3 regions of the Agromyces flavus genome follow, and region 1 is predicted to be linked to each of the others. Evidence: predicted binding sites of a transcription regulator. Region 1 holds the regulator's gene; each other region holds the start of a gene.
The links. Region 1 encodes LexA, which represses DNA repair genes until DNA is damaged. Its sites were predicted from a motif close to TCGAACANNTGTTCGA; they were not measured.
Positions count from the first base shown of each region.

Region 2: BLT99_RS09620 (Rv2578c family radical SAM protein) is a predicted target of LexA. The motif match lies at 1,738-1,753, and genes of this name have one in related genera.
Region 3: uvrA (excinuclease ABC subunit UvrA) is a predicted target of LexA. The motif match lies at 1,673-1,688, and genes of this name have one in related genera.

Region 1 is NZ_LT629755.1:1,541,742-1,546,243, forward strand. Features, by position in the region: gene BLT99_RS07305 (histidinol-phosphate transaminase) at 1-653, opposite strand, end outside; gene BLT99_RS07310 (LysM peptidoglycan-binding domain-containing protein) at 712-1,107, opposite strand; gene lexA (transcriptional repressor LexA) at 1,368-2,057, shown strand; gene metE (5-methyltetrahydropteroyltriglutamate--homocysteine S-methyltransferase) at 2,141-4,486, opposite strand; gene BLT99_RS07325 (methylenetetrahydrofolate reductase) at 4,483-4,502, opposite strand, start outside.
Region 2 is NZ_LT629755.1:2,044,573-2,049,074, reverse strand. Features, by position in the region: gene BLT99_RS09625 (ABC-F family ATP-binding cassette domain-containing protein) at 1-1,601, shown strand, start outside; gene BLT99_RS09620 (Rv2578c family radical SAM protein) at 1,762-2,880, shown strand; gene BLT99_RS09615 (sensor histidine kinase) at 2,986-4,275, shown strand; gene BLT99_RS09610 (hypothetical protein) at 4,272-4,502, shown strand, end outside.
Region 3 is NZ_LT629755.1:1,120,896-1,125,397, reverse strand. Features, by position in the region: gene uvrA (excinuclease ABC subunit UvrA) at 1-1,617, opposite strand, end outside; gene uvrB (excinuclease ABC subunit UvrB) at 1,725-3,788, opposite strand; gene coaE (dephospho-CoA kinase) at 3,875-4,492, opposite strand.

The sequences.
Region 1 (4,502 bases):
GAGACGAGCAGGCGCGGGCGGCCCTCGAGCAGCGTCAGCGCGCTCGGCGTGCCCGGGTCGGCGAACTCGAAGTACGCCTCGTCGACGACCACCACGCCGCGCGCCGCATCGGCGACCGCGGCGATCGTGTCGAGCGACAGCGGGGTGCCCGTGGGGTTGTTGGGGGCGCAGAGCAGCACGACGTCGGGGTCGTGCCGCTCGACGGCGGCCACGGCCGTCCCGGGGGCCAGTTCGAAGTCGGCGTCGCGCTCGGCGGTGACCCATTCCGTGCCCGTGCCGCCCGAGAGCAGACCGTACATGGAGTAGGTCGGCGCGAACCCGAGCGCGCGGCGGCCGGGGCCGCCGAACGCCTGCAGGATGTGCTGGAGCACCTCGTTGGAGCCGTTCGCCGCCCACAGCTGCTCGGGGACGAGCCCGTGTCCGAGGTAGCCGGCCAGCGCGGTGCGGAGCTGCGTGAACTCCCGATCGGGATAGCGGTTGAGGCCGATGATCGCGGCCGCGACACGCGCGACGATGTCGTGTGCGACGTCCTCGGGGATCGGATGCGTGTTCTCGTTGACGTTCAGCGCCACGGGCACCACCTTCTGGGGCGCACCGTACGGGGACTTGCCCCGGAGGTCGTCACGGAGGGGCAGATCGTCGAGACTCGTCACCGATCAATGCTATCCGCGGCCGGCCGCACGTTTCGGCCGGCGTCGACCACGGATGCCGCTACTCGACGACGGGCAGGGCGAGCCGCTGCCCCGGCTGCACGACCGCGTCGCGCAGGCCGTTCAGCCGCATGATCTCGTGGATCACCTCGCGCGGGTCGGCGGTCGGCGCGATCGATTCGGCGATGCCCCAGAGCGTGTCGCCGGCGCCGACCACCATGGTGTCGAGCACCGCCACCCGGCCGTCGTCGATGCCGGCCATCGCTCCCCCGGAGGCGAGCGAGCCGATGAGCACGCCGACGATGATCGGCAGCGCCGCGAGCGCCGTGAACACGACACGGCCGCGGCGCGTGAGCCGCAGCCGGGTGCGCTGCGGCTCCGGCCGAGCGGGCCCGGGCGCGGGCGGGCTCGCGAGGGTGGGCCGCGTCAACGGGGTCGCCATCAGCACTGCACTCATTCCGCACCTCCTCGGTGAGCCCGCATCCGGTCCTCGGCCGGGAGGACCGGATGCGAAGCTGTGTTCCGAATATATCTTCGAACGTTCGCACCTGCAAGGACCGGAAGTGGGAGATTCCGGCGCCGATTCCGCGACACACTCGAACGGATGTTTGTCGTGCGCGTGCGAGGCGGATACAGTTTCGAATGTCCGAGGACAGTCGAACATCGACCACCGACATCACGATCAGGCCGACGGCGGCCGCGACGAGAGGCGACACCGTGAGCATCGACATCGATCAGGCACGCGGAGCCGGCGGCCGGTCCCGTCGACGCAAGACGCTCAGCCCGAAGCAGCTGTCGATCCTCGAGGTGATCCGCCGATCGGTCTCCGAACGCGGCTATCCGCCGAGCATGCGCGAGATCGGCGACGCCGTCGGGCTCTCCTCGCTCTCGAGCGTCACGCACCAGCTGAACCAGCTCGAGCTCGCGGGCTACCTGCGGCGCGACCCCAACCGCCCGCGCGCGCTCGAGGTGCTCATCGACGTCCCGGGCAGCGAGCCCCGCACGTCGACCGCCGAGCCGGCGCCGGTCGGCGACGCCGCGATGGTCCCGCTCGTCGGCCGCATCGCGGCGGGCGTCCCGATCACCGCCGAGCAGCAGATCGAGGAGGTCTTCCCGCTCCCCCGCCAGCTGGTCGGCAAGGGCGAGCTCTTCATCCTCAAGGTCGTGGGCGACTCGATGATCGACGCCGCGATCTGCGACGGCGACTGGGTCGTGGTGCGATCCCAGCCGACCGCCGAGAACGGCGAGATCGTCGCGGCCATGCTCGACGGCGAGGCCACGGTCAAGGTCTTCCGCCAGCGCGACGGCCACACCTGGCTGCTCCCCCGGAACACCGCGTTCGAGCCCATCCTCGGCGATGAGGCCGAGGTGCTCGGCAAGGTCGTCGCGGTGCTCCGCACCGTCTGACGCGCGGGGGCACGTCGGCGGGTACGACAGGGGCGGATGCCGCGACTCGCGTCGCGACATCCGCCCCTCGTTCGCAGCCCCGGTCAGCCCGCGGTCGCGACCGCCGCCGCACCGGCACGCACGGCCTGCGTCGCCTGCACGATGTTCGCCAGCGAGGCGACCGTCTCGTCATAGCCGCGCGTCTTCAGCCCGCAGTCGGGGTTCACCCAGAGCCGTCCGGCGGGGATCTCCCCCACCGCGCGCTCGAGGAGCGCCTGCACCTCTTCCACGCTCGGGACGCGCGGCGAGTGGATGTCGTACACGCCCGGGCCGACGCCGTGGTCGAAGCCGCTGGCCGACAGGTCGTCCACCACCTCCATGCGGCTGCGGGCGGCCTCGATCGACGTGACGTCGGCGTCGAGCTCGCGGATGGCGTCGATGACGACGCCGAACTCCGAGTAGCAGAGGTGCGTGTGGACCTGGGTGGCGGAGGCCGCGCCGCCGGTCGCGAGCCGGAACGACCCGACCGACCAGTCGAGGTAGGCGGGCTGGTCGGCGCGCTTGAGCGGCAGCAACTCGCGCAGCGCCGGCTCGTCGACCTGGATGACCCGGATGCCGGCCCGCTCGAGGTCGGCGATCTCGTCGCGCAGCGCGAGGGCGACCTGGCGCGCGGTGTCGCCGAGCGGCTGGTCGTCGCGCACGAACGACCACGCGAGGATCGTGACCGGACCCGTGAGCATGCCCTTGACGGGCTTGTCCGAGAGCGACTGCGCGTACTGCGACCACTCGACCGTCATGGGCGCCGGACGCGACACGTCGCCCCAGAGGATCGAGGGACGCGTGCAGCGCGAACCGTACGACTGCACCCAGCCGTGCTGGGTCACCGCGAAACCGTCGAGCAGTTCGGCGAAGTACTGCACCATGTCGTTGCGCTCGGGCTCGCCGTGCACGAGCACGTCGAGGCCGAGGTCCTCCTGCAGGCGGATGACTCGGGCGATCTCCTCGCGCATGAGCTCGCGGTACGCCTCGTCCGTGAGCTCGCCCTTCACGAGGCGCGCACGCGCGCGACGGATGTCGGCGGTCTGCGGGAACGAGCCGATCGTCGTGGTCGGCAGCGCGGGCAGGTCGAGATCCTCCTGGGCGGCCACGCGGGAGTCGTAGGCGGCACGCGAGAAGGCCGACGCGTCGAGGCCGGCGAGGCGGTCGCGGACCCCGGCGACCCGGACCCCGGGAGCGGCGGCGCGGTCGGCGAGGGCGTCGGATGCGGCGTCGAGCTCGGTCGCGATCGCCTCGCGGCCCTCGGCGAGCCCGCGGGCCAGCACCGCGACCTGCGCGACCTTCTGGTCGGCGAACGCGAGCCAGCTCACGAGCCGCGCGTCGAGGGCCGTCTCGTCCTCGACGTCGTGCGGCACGTGCAGGAGCGACGTCGACGTCGACACGGCGACGTCGCCGGAGAACGTGCGGAGCGCCTCGGCGTGCGCGAACGCGCGCTCGAGGTCGCCGCGCCAGATGTTGTGGCCGTCGACCACGCCGGCGACCAGCGTCTTGGCGGCCAGCGCCTCCTCGGTCACGGGGTCGAGCTGCTCGGGCGCCGCGCCGCGGACGAGGTCGAGGCCGATCGCCTCGACGGGCGTCGCCGCGAGCGCCGGCAGGGCGTCGTCGAGCGAGCCGTAGGGCGCGGCGACGAAGATCGCAGGCCGCTCCTCGGCCGCGCCGAGCGCGTCGTACGCCGCGCCGACGGCGTCGAGCACGCGCTCACGCGACTCGTCGATGCTCTCGCTCACGAGCGCCGGCTCGTCGAGCTGCACCCACTCCGCACCCGCATCGCGGAGTGCTGCGAGGAGTTCGGCGTAGACGGGCACGAGGTCGGCGAGGCGGTCGATCGGGCGGAAGCCCTCGGGCGCGCCGTCCGCCGCCTTGGCCAGCAGCAGGAAGGTGACCGGGCCGACGAGGACCGGACGCGTGACGAAGCCGGCCTCGCGGGCCTCGCGCACCTGGGCGACGACCGCCTCGGCGTGCGCGGCGAACGCGGTGTCGGGCCCGATCTCGGGGACGAGGTAGTGGTAGTTCGAATCGAACCACTTGGTCATCTCGAGCGGCGCGTCCGCCCCTTCGCCGCGCGCGACCGTGAAGTACCCGGCGAGATCGAGGCGTCCGTCGGCGTCGAGGAGCCTCGCGAACCGCGTCGGGATCGCGCCGACCGCGACCGCGGCGTCGAGCACCTGGTCGTAGTACGAGAAGCTCTCGGGGATCGCCGAGTCGGTGCGGTCGAGGCCCAGCGTCGCGAGGCGCTCGCGGGTCGCGGCGCGCAGGTCGGCCGCGGTGCGCTCGAGCTCTGCCGCGTCGATGCGCCCGGCCCAGAACGCCTCGACGGCGTGCTTGAGCTCGCGGCGGCGCCCGATGCGGGGGTAGCCGAGGATGGTTCCGGCGGGGAAGGCGGATGCGGTCATCGTGTTCTCGTGTTCC
Region 2 (4,502 bases), 500 kb from region 1:
CGGATGCCGCGGGGTCGTCGTCCGCCGACGACGACCCGTTGCCCGGCGCCGCGGTCGACGGGCGCATCGCGCGACCGGCGCGCACGGGCATCTTGCTCCAGGAGCTGCCGTTCGCGTCGGACGACCGCGTCGACGACGTGCTCGAGTCGGCGATCGCCGAGGTTCGCTCGATCGAGCGCGAGCTCGACGCGGCCGCGTCGGCCCTCGCCGAGCCGGATCACGCCGCCGACGCCGCCGAGCGCTACGCCGCCGCGCTCGCCACGGCTGAGCGGGCCGACGTGTGGTCCGTCGATCGCCGTCGCGACGAACTGCTCGACGGCCTCGGGCTGTCGGGCCTCGGACGCGACCGGCGCATCAGAGAACTGTCGGGCGGTCAGCGAAGCCGGTTCGCCCTGGCCGCGCTCCTGCTCGCGTCGCCCGACGCACTGCTGCTCGACGAGCCGACGAATCACCTCGACGACGACGCTGCGGCGTTCCTCGAGGATCGGCTCCGCGCCTGGCGCGGACCGGTCGTGTTCGCCAGCCACGACCGCGAGTTCCTCGACCGCGTCGCGACGAGCCTGCTGGATCTCGACCCCGGACGTGTCGGCGCGACCTCGGTCGCGCAGGCGGCCGGGGGTCGAACGAGCGGCGGCGGCTCGCGTGCGGCTGTGCTCGCGGCATCCGTCGGCACGGTCTTCGGCGGCACCTTCAGCGAGTACCTCGAGGTCCGCGCCGACGAGCGGGTCCGCTGGGAACGACAGCACGACGATGAGCAGGCGGAGCTGCGCCGTTTGCGTCTCACCGTCGCCGAGTCGGCGCGTTCGGTCGCCCACGGTCGTGCGCCCACCGACAACGACAAGTTCCTCAAGCACTTCAAGCGAGAGGGCGTCGAGCAGGCGGTGTCGCGTCGCGTGCGCAATGCCGAGGTGCGACTCAGCGAACTCGAGCGCACCCAGCTGGCCGCGCCGCCCGCGCCCCTGTCGTTCGCGGGTATCCCGTCAGGCTCGCACGTGCTCGACCAGGAGTCCGGGGCGTTGCTTCAGGGCGCGGACATCGCGGTGGGCGGACGGCTCGAGCTCGAGTCGCTGCGCATCGAACCCGCGACCCGTCTGCTCGTCACGGGCGCGAACGGCGCGGGGAAGTCCACGCTGCTCGCGCTCCTCGCGGGTCGCGTCGCGCCCGACCGGGGCGTGCTGCACCGCCGGCGAGGGTTGCGGGTAGGGCTGCTCGAACAGGACGTGCGGTTCGCCGATCCGGATGCCACGCCGCGCGCGATCTACGAGCGGGCGCTGGGGGAGCGGCGCGCCGAGCGCGTCCCGCTCGCGGGGCTCGGCCTCGTCGCGCCGCGCGACCTGGACCGGTCGGTCGGACGACTTTCGGTCGGGCAGCAGCGACGTCTCGCGCTCGCGCTCGTGATCTCGTCGCCGCCGCACGTATTCCTGCTCGACGAGCCGACGAACCACCTCTCGCTCGCGCTCGCCGGCGAGCTCGAGGAGGCGCTCGGCGGCTATCCGGGCGCGGTGGTGATCGCGAGCCACGACCGGTGGCTGCGGCGGCGCTGGGATGGCGAGACGCTCGCGCTCGGCGGCGCGTCGACGCGGTCCCGCGTTGCCGCGTAGTCGCGTAGCCGCATCATCCGATCGCAAGACCGGGTGGAAAGGTATCCGCGGGATACCTTTCCACCCGATTCCGGGGCAGCGACGGTCGCTCGCGCCGGACCCCTGCCGGCGCGCCGCGATTCCGCTTGCCTCGAATTCGAACATGTGTTCGAATGTCAGGGTGCGATGGAACGGACAGGAACTCGGCGTCGACCAGCCCGATGCGCTGCCTGGCCTGGCCCGGCTGAACAACCTTGTCCGCTCGGTGCAGACGCCCGAGTTCGCCGGCGTGACCTTCCACGAGGTGCTCGCGAAGTCGGCCCTCAACAAGGTTCCGGGCCAGTCGTACGTGCCCTTCGGCTGGACCATCAACCCCTACCGGGGCTGCACGCATGCATGCGTCTACTGCTTCGCCCGTCCGACGCACAACTACCTCGATCTCGACGCCGGACACGACTTCGATCGGCAGATCATCGTGAAGGTCAACGTCGCCGACGTGCTGCGACGTGAGCTGGCGCGACCGTCGTGGCGGCACGAACCCGTGGCGCTCGGCACCAACACCGATCCGTACCAGCGTGCCGAGGGGCGCTATTCGCTCATGCCGGGCATCATCGAGGCGCTCGCCGGCAGCGGAACCCCGTTCAGCGTGCTCACCAAGGGCACGTTGCTCCGCCGCGACCTCCCGATACTGGCAGCGGCGCGCGAGCATGTCGCGGTCGACCTCGCCATGTCGATCGCGGTCTACGACGACGAGTTGCAGCAGTCGATCGAGCCCGGAACCCCGACGACCGCGGCGCGCCTGGCCACGGTGACCGCCGCACGCGACGCCGGGTTCGACTGCTCGGTGTTCCTCATGCCGATCCTCCCGTACCTCACCGACACCCGAGCCCACCTCGACGAAGCCCTTCGTCGAGCGAAGGCGGCGGGCGCCACGAGCGTCATCTACTCGGCTCTGCACCTCCGCGGCGCCGTCAAGCCGTGGTTCTTCGGGTGGCTCGGGCGCGAGCACCCCGAACTCGTGCCCCGCTACCGCGCGATGTACCCCGGTGCCAGCGCGTATGCGCCGGCCGAGTACCGCGAATGGCTCGCCGAACGGATCCGGCCGCTCATCCGGGCGCACCGTCTCGAGCGCGGTCGCGAGGACTCGGTGACCGGCGGCGTACGATCCTCCGCACTCGGACGTCGCCCGAGACGAGCCGCCGCAGCGACCATCGCTGACGCGTCGGCGTCACCCATCGGGCGCAGTTCCGAGCTCGGCGACCTGCCCCTCGACGCTGCGGCCCCCGCCATGCTGTTCTGACCCGGATGGTCGCGGGACCCCGGGGCCGGAACGAAATGCACCACCGCGTGCGCGAACTGCGATAATCCGGCAAGGGCCGCGCCATCGGCCGGGATCGGAGCACGGATGACCCTCGGCTTGCCCGAGCATCTCGCGAGGGAATCCCTGAGTCGTGCCCTCGCGCGTGCCGGGCAGAGCGCCGCGGCCGTCTGCCTCGGCGCGGCGCTCCTGGTCACCATCGCGTCGGCGGTCGCCGCCTCCCTGCCGGCCGGCGAGGGCCCCGACCGACAGCGCGCGGCGCTCGCCGCGACGGTCCTGCTCTCGGTGCAGGCACTGCTCCTCTACCTCGTGGCCCGCTACGAGACGGTGACGCTCACCGTGATGGCGCTCGTCGGCGGCACGGCCGCGGTGTTCGGGCTCACGGTCATGCTGCTCGCATCGGGCGAGGTTGAGGCGGCGGCCGACAACGCGCTCGTCGCGCTGTCGCGCGCCGCGCTCATCCTCGTGGGCGGCGCCGGAATCGGATCGGGCATCGCGATCACCTGGGCCGTGCTCGGCTGGGGGCTCGGCGAGGCGGCGGCGTTCCTGGGCGCCACGGTGGCCGGTGCACCCTGGGTGCCCAGCCTGCCGGCCCTCGCGGTGCTCGGCATCGTGGTCGTCGCCCGCACCTTCGACGCCGCCGCTCGGCGCGCGGTCGATCGCCGCGAGACGGCGCTGCACCGGGCGAGCCAGCAGACCCGCGAGCTGACCATCCGGCACGACTATGAGCTCCGCGCCATCGCCCGGCTGCACGACACCGCGCTCAGCCACCTGGTCGCGATCGCGACGGCCGGTTCGGGCGCGGTCGACGAACGCCTGCGGAGCGCGATCCGGAACGACCTGTCGCTCATCGTGGGCCGCGATTGGGCGGGCGACCACACCGAGGCCGCGGGCGACGGATCGCACACGGATCGCACGGGTCGGCCCGCCGCGAGTCGCGCGGCCGCGGACAGGCGCGCGACGGGACCCGGCTCGACGTCCCGGGCGTCGGCTCCGCCGCTCGCCGAGGCGCTCGGCATCGCGCGAGACGCGGGGGTCGCGGTGCATGTCGCGGGGCCGCCGGCGGCCCTCGAGTCCCTCACGCCTGCGCGGCGCGACGCGCTGGAATCCGCCGTCGCGCAGTGCCTGATCAACGTGGTCCGCCACGCCGGCGTCGCTGAGGCCGAGGTCGCGGTCGATCCCGGTGACGGCGAGGTCACGGTCGTGGTCATCGATGGCGGCGCGGGATTCGATCCCGATGCCGTCCCCGACGACCGGATCGGCCTGCGCACATCGATCCGCGGGCGCATCGAGCAGGAAGGCGGCACCGCGCGCATCTGGTCGCGGCCCGGCGTCGGGACCACCGTGATGCTGACCGTTCCGGAGGGCGACGGATGAGCACCCGGATGCGGCTCACGCAGCAGGAGGTCGACCCGATCGGCGGGGTCGCCGCCGCGCCGCTGGTCGTCGTGGGCTCGGCGCTGGCCGTCGCCGTGGCCGTGGGCGTGACTGTGGCGCAATGGGGAGTTGTCTCGGCGCCGGCGGTCGCGCTGCTCGCGATCGCGCTCGTCGCGGGAGCGGGCGTCGTCGCCTCGGTCTCGGCGCTGCCCGGTCGGAACCCGTTC
Region 3 (4,502 bases), 420 kb from region 1:
CCGTCGGTTGTCGCGCTGGTGGAGTCCGATGCTGGGCTCGTCGAGCACGTAGAGCACGCCGGTGAGTCCGGAGCCGATCTGCGTGGCGAGCCGGATCCGCTGCGCCTCGCCGCCCGAGAGCGTGCCGGCGGCGCGAGCGAGGTCGAGATAGCTGAGGCCGACGCGGATGAGGAAGTCGAGCCGGAGCTTGATCTCGCGGAGCACCTGGGCGGCGATGGCCTGCTCGCGCTCGGTGAGCTGCAGCCGGTCCATGAAGGAGCGTGCGTCGTGCAGGCTGAGCCGGCAGACGTCGGCGATCGACGCGTCGTGGATGAGGACGGACAGCACTTCGGGCTTGAGCCGATCGCCCTCGCACACCGGACACGGGACCTCGCGCAGGTACTCGGCCCAGCGCGCGCGCTGCACGTCGGTCTCGGCCTGCAGGTACTGCCGCTCGATGTAGGGCACGACGCCCTCGAAGCCGGAGGTGTAGCTCATCTCGCGCCCGTACCGGTTGCGCCAGCGCACCTTGACCTCGAAGTTGTCGCCGCGGAGCACCGCGTTGCGGGCACCGCCCGGCAGCTCTTCCCATGGGGTGTCGAGCGAGAAGCCGAAGTCGCGGGCGAGGCCGTCGAGCAGCTTCTCGTAGTAGTTGTAGAGACTCTTGCCCTGGGAGGTCCACGGCAGGATCACTCCCTCGGCGATGCTCATCGTGGGGTCGCCGAGCAGGAGGTCCTCGTCGACCGACATCCGCGTGCCGAGACCCGAGCATTCGGGACACGCCCCGAACGGCGCGTTGAACGAGAACGTGCGCGGCTCGATCTCGGTGAGCGCGATGGGGTGCTGGTTCGGGCAGCTCAGCTTCTCGGAGAACGTCTGCCACGCATCGTCGCCCTCGAGGGCGACGTAGTTGATCTGCACGAGCCCGTCGGTCAGGCGCAGCGCGGTCTCGAGCGAGTCGGTGAGGCGGCCCAGCATCTCGTCGGAGGCCACCAGCCGGTCGATGACGACCGAGATGTCGTGCTTGACCTGCTTCTTCAGCAGCGGCGGCTCGTCGAGCCGGATGAGCTCGCCGTCGACCACCGCCCGGGAGTACCCCTGCGAGGAGAGCTCGCGGAAGAGGTCGACGAACTCGCCCTTCTTCTGCGAGACCATCGGGCTCAGGATCTGGAAGCGCGTTCCGGACGGCAGCTCCATCAGCTGGTCCGCGATCTGCTGCACGGTCTGGCGCTGGATGCGCTCGCCGCAGACGGGGCAGTGCGGCACGCCGATACGCGCCCAGAGGAGGCGCATGTAGTCGTAGATCTCGGTGATCGTGCCGACCGTCGAACGCGGGTTGCGGTTGGTCGACTTCTGGTCGATGGACACCGCGGGGCTGAGGCCCTCGATGAAGTCGACGTCGGGTCGGTCGACCTGGCCCAGGAACTGGCGCGCGTAGGCGGACAACGACTCGACGTAGCGGCGCTGGCCCTCGGCGAAGATGGTGTCGAACGCGAGCGACGACTTGCCCGAGCCCGACAGGCCGGTGAACACGACCATCGCATCGCGCGGGATCTCGACATCGACGTTGTGCAGGTTGTGCACGCGGGCACCGCGGACGCTCAGGCGCGAGTGGGCATCGAGACGTGAAACTGGCACCCTACGAGTGTACGAACCGCCTCCGACACTCCCGCCCGGATCGCACGCGCTGAGAGCGAACACACGTTCGATTCTCGGCTCATCGGCCTCCGGCTCCCTCGCCGGACTCAGGCGAGGTGCCCCGCCTTCTCCATCTGGCGGAGCTCGCGCTTGAGCTCGGAGACCTCGTCGCGGAGGCGCGCCGCGAGCTCGAACTTGAGCTCGCCCGCCGCCTCGAGCATCTGCTCGTTCAGGTCGCGGATGAGCTCCTCGAGGTCGTTCGCCCCGGCCGCGGCGATGCCCTCGCGCTTCATCGGCACCGGGGAGGTCTTCCGGGTGTCGCGCCCGGCCAGCAGCGCCGCGGTGTCGGCGCCCTCGCGTGCGAGCACCTCGGTGATGTCGGCGATGCGCTTGCGCAGCGGTGTGGGATCGATGCCGTTCACCCGGTTGTACTCGAGCTGCTTGTCGCGCCGGCGGTTGGTCTCGTCGATGGCCGAGGCCATCGACTCGGTCATCACGTCGGCGTACATGTGCACCTCGCCGGACACGTTGCGCGCGGCGCGCCCGATCGTCTGGATGAGCGAGGTCGACGAGCGCAGGAAGCCCTCCTTGTCGGCGTCGAGGATCGCGACGAGCGACACCTCGGGCAGGTCGAGGCCCTCGCGGAGCAGGTTGATGCCGACGAGGACGTCGTAGACGCCGGCCCGCAGCTCGGTCAGCAGCTCGACCCGGCGGAGGGTGTCGACATCGGAGTGCAGGTAGCGCACCCGCACGCCGGCCTCGGTGAGGAAGTCGGTCAGCTCTTCGGCCATGCGCTTGGTGAGCGTGGTGACGAGCACGCGCTCGTCGCGCTCGGCGCGCACGTGGATCTCTTCGAGGAGGTCGTCGATCTGGCCCTTGCTGGGCTTCACGACGATCTCGGGGTCGACGAGACCGGTCGGCCGGATGATCTGCTCGACCACGCCGTCGGCCACGCCCATCTCGTAGGACCCGGGCGTCGCGGACAGGTAGACGGTCTGACCGACGCGAGCCTTGAACTCATCCCACTTCAGCGGGCGGTTGTCGAGCGCGCTGGGCAGGCGGAACCCGTGCTCGACCAGCGTGCGCTTGCGGGAGGCGTCACCCTCGTACATCGCGCCGATCTGCGGAACGGTCACGTGCGACTCGTCGATGACGACGAGGTAATCGTCGGCGAAGTAGTCGAGCAGGCAGTGCGGCGCCTCGCCGGGAGCGCGACCGTCGATGTGCCGCGAGTAGTTCTCGATGCCCGAGCAGAACCCGATCTGCTCCATCATCTCGAGGTCGAAGGTCGTGCGCATGCGGAGGCGCTGCGCCTCGAGCAGCTTGCCCTCGCGCTCGAGCTCCTGCAGGCGCTCGTCGAGCTCGTCGCGGATCGTGCCGATCGCACGCTGCATGACATCGGTGCTGGCGACGTAGTGGGACGCGGGGAACACCGCCACCGCGTCGAGCTTCGAGATCACCGACCCGGTGAGCGGATGGAGGCTGTGCAACGCCTCGACCTCGTCGCCGAACATCTCGATGCGGATGGCGTGCTCTTCGTAGACCGGGATGATCTCGATCGTGTCGCCACGGACGCGGAAGGTGCCACGCGAGAACGCGACATCGTTGCGCTGGTACTGCATCGACACGAACTTGCGGATCAGCCAGTCGCGGTCGAGCCGCTGGCCCACCTGAAGCGGCATCATCGCACTGAGGTACTCCTCGGGCGTGCCGAGGCCGTAGATGCACGACACGGTCGAAACCACGACGACATCGCGTCGGCTCAGCAGCGAGTTCGTGGTCGAGTGCCGCAGCCGCTCGACCTCGGCGTTGATCGACGAGTCCTTCTCGATGAACGTGTCGGTCTGCGGCACGTAGGCCTCGGGCTGGTAGTAGTCGTAGTACGAGACGAAGTACTCGACCGCGTTGTTCGGCATGAGCTCGCGGAACTCGTTCGCCAGCTGGGCGGCGAGGGTCTTGTTGTGCGCGAGCACGAGCGTGGGCCGCTGCACCTGCTCGATGAGCCAGGCCGTGGTCGCCGACTTGCCCGTACCGGTGGCGCCGAGCAGCACCACGTCGGTCTCGCCGGCGTTGATCCGCCCCGCGAGATCGGCGATCGCCTGCGGCTGGTCACCGCTCGGCGCGTACTCGCTGACGACCTGGAACGGGCGCACGGAACGGGTCGACTGCATGGATTCGAGTCTAGGTCGGCCCTCCGACACGCGGCCCGGGTACGCCGACAGCGAAGCGGACGGCGCCGCCCCGCGCCATCCGGACCCTACGCTCGCTTCGCCCGGCGCTCGCGATCGATGCGGACCCAGAGGTCGTCGGCCTGGCTCATGGTGTGCGCGAGCGAACCGCCGGTGTCGATCACCACGTCGGCGACGGCGCGACGATCGGCGTCGCTGACCTGCGCGTCGACGCGCGCCTCGGCCTGGATCGGGTCGAGCCCGCGCTCCCGGACGAGGCGCTCGACCTGCGTGCGCTTGGGTGCGCTCGTGACGACGATGAGGTCGAACGGGTGGTCGACCTGCGCTTCGACGAGCAGCGGCACGTCGTAGACCACGACCGCGTTCGGGTCCTCCTGCTCGGCCTTCGCGATGAGCCGACCGGAGAGCTCGCGGACCGCGGGGTGGACGATCGCGTTGAGGCGCGCACGCGCACCTTCCTCGCGGAAGACGATCTCGCCCAGCTTCTGCCGGTCGAGCATGCCGTCATGGGTCACGACGCCCTCGCCGAACTCGCGCATGATGGCGTCGAGGCAGGCGCTGCCGGGTTCGACGACACGCCGCGCGAGCTGGTCGGCATCGAGGTGGATCGCACCGTGCTCGACGAGGCGGCGGGCGACGGTGGACTTTCCGGAGGCGATCCCCCCGGTGAGGCCGATCAGGTACACGTCTCCCACC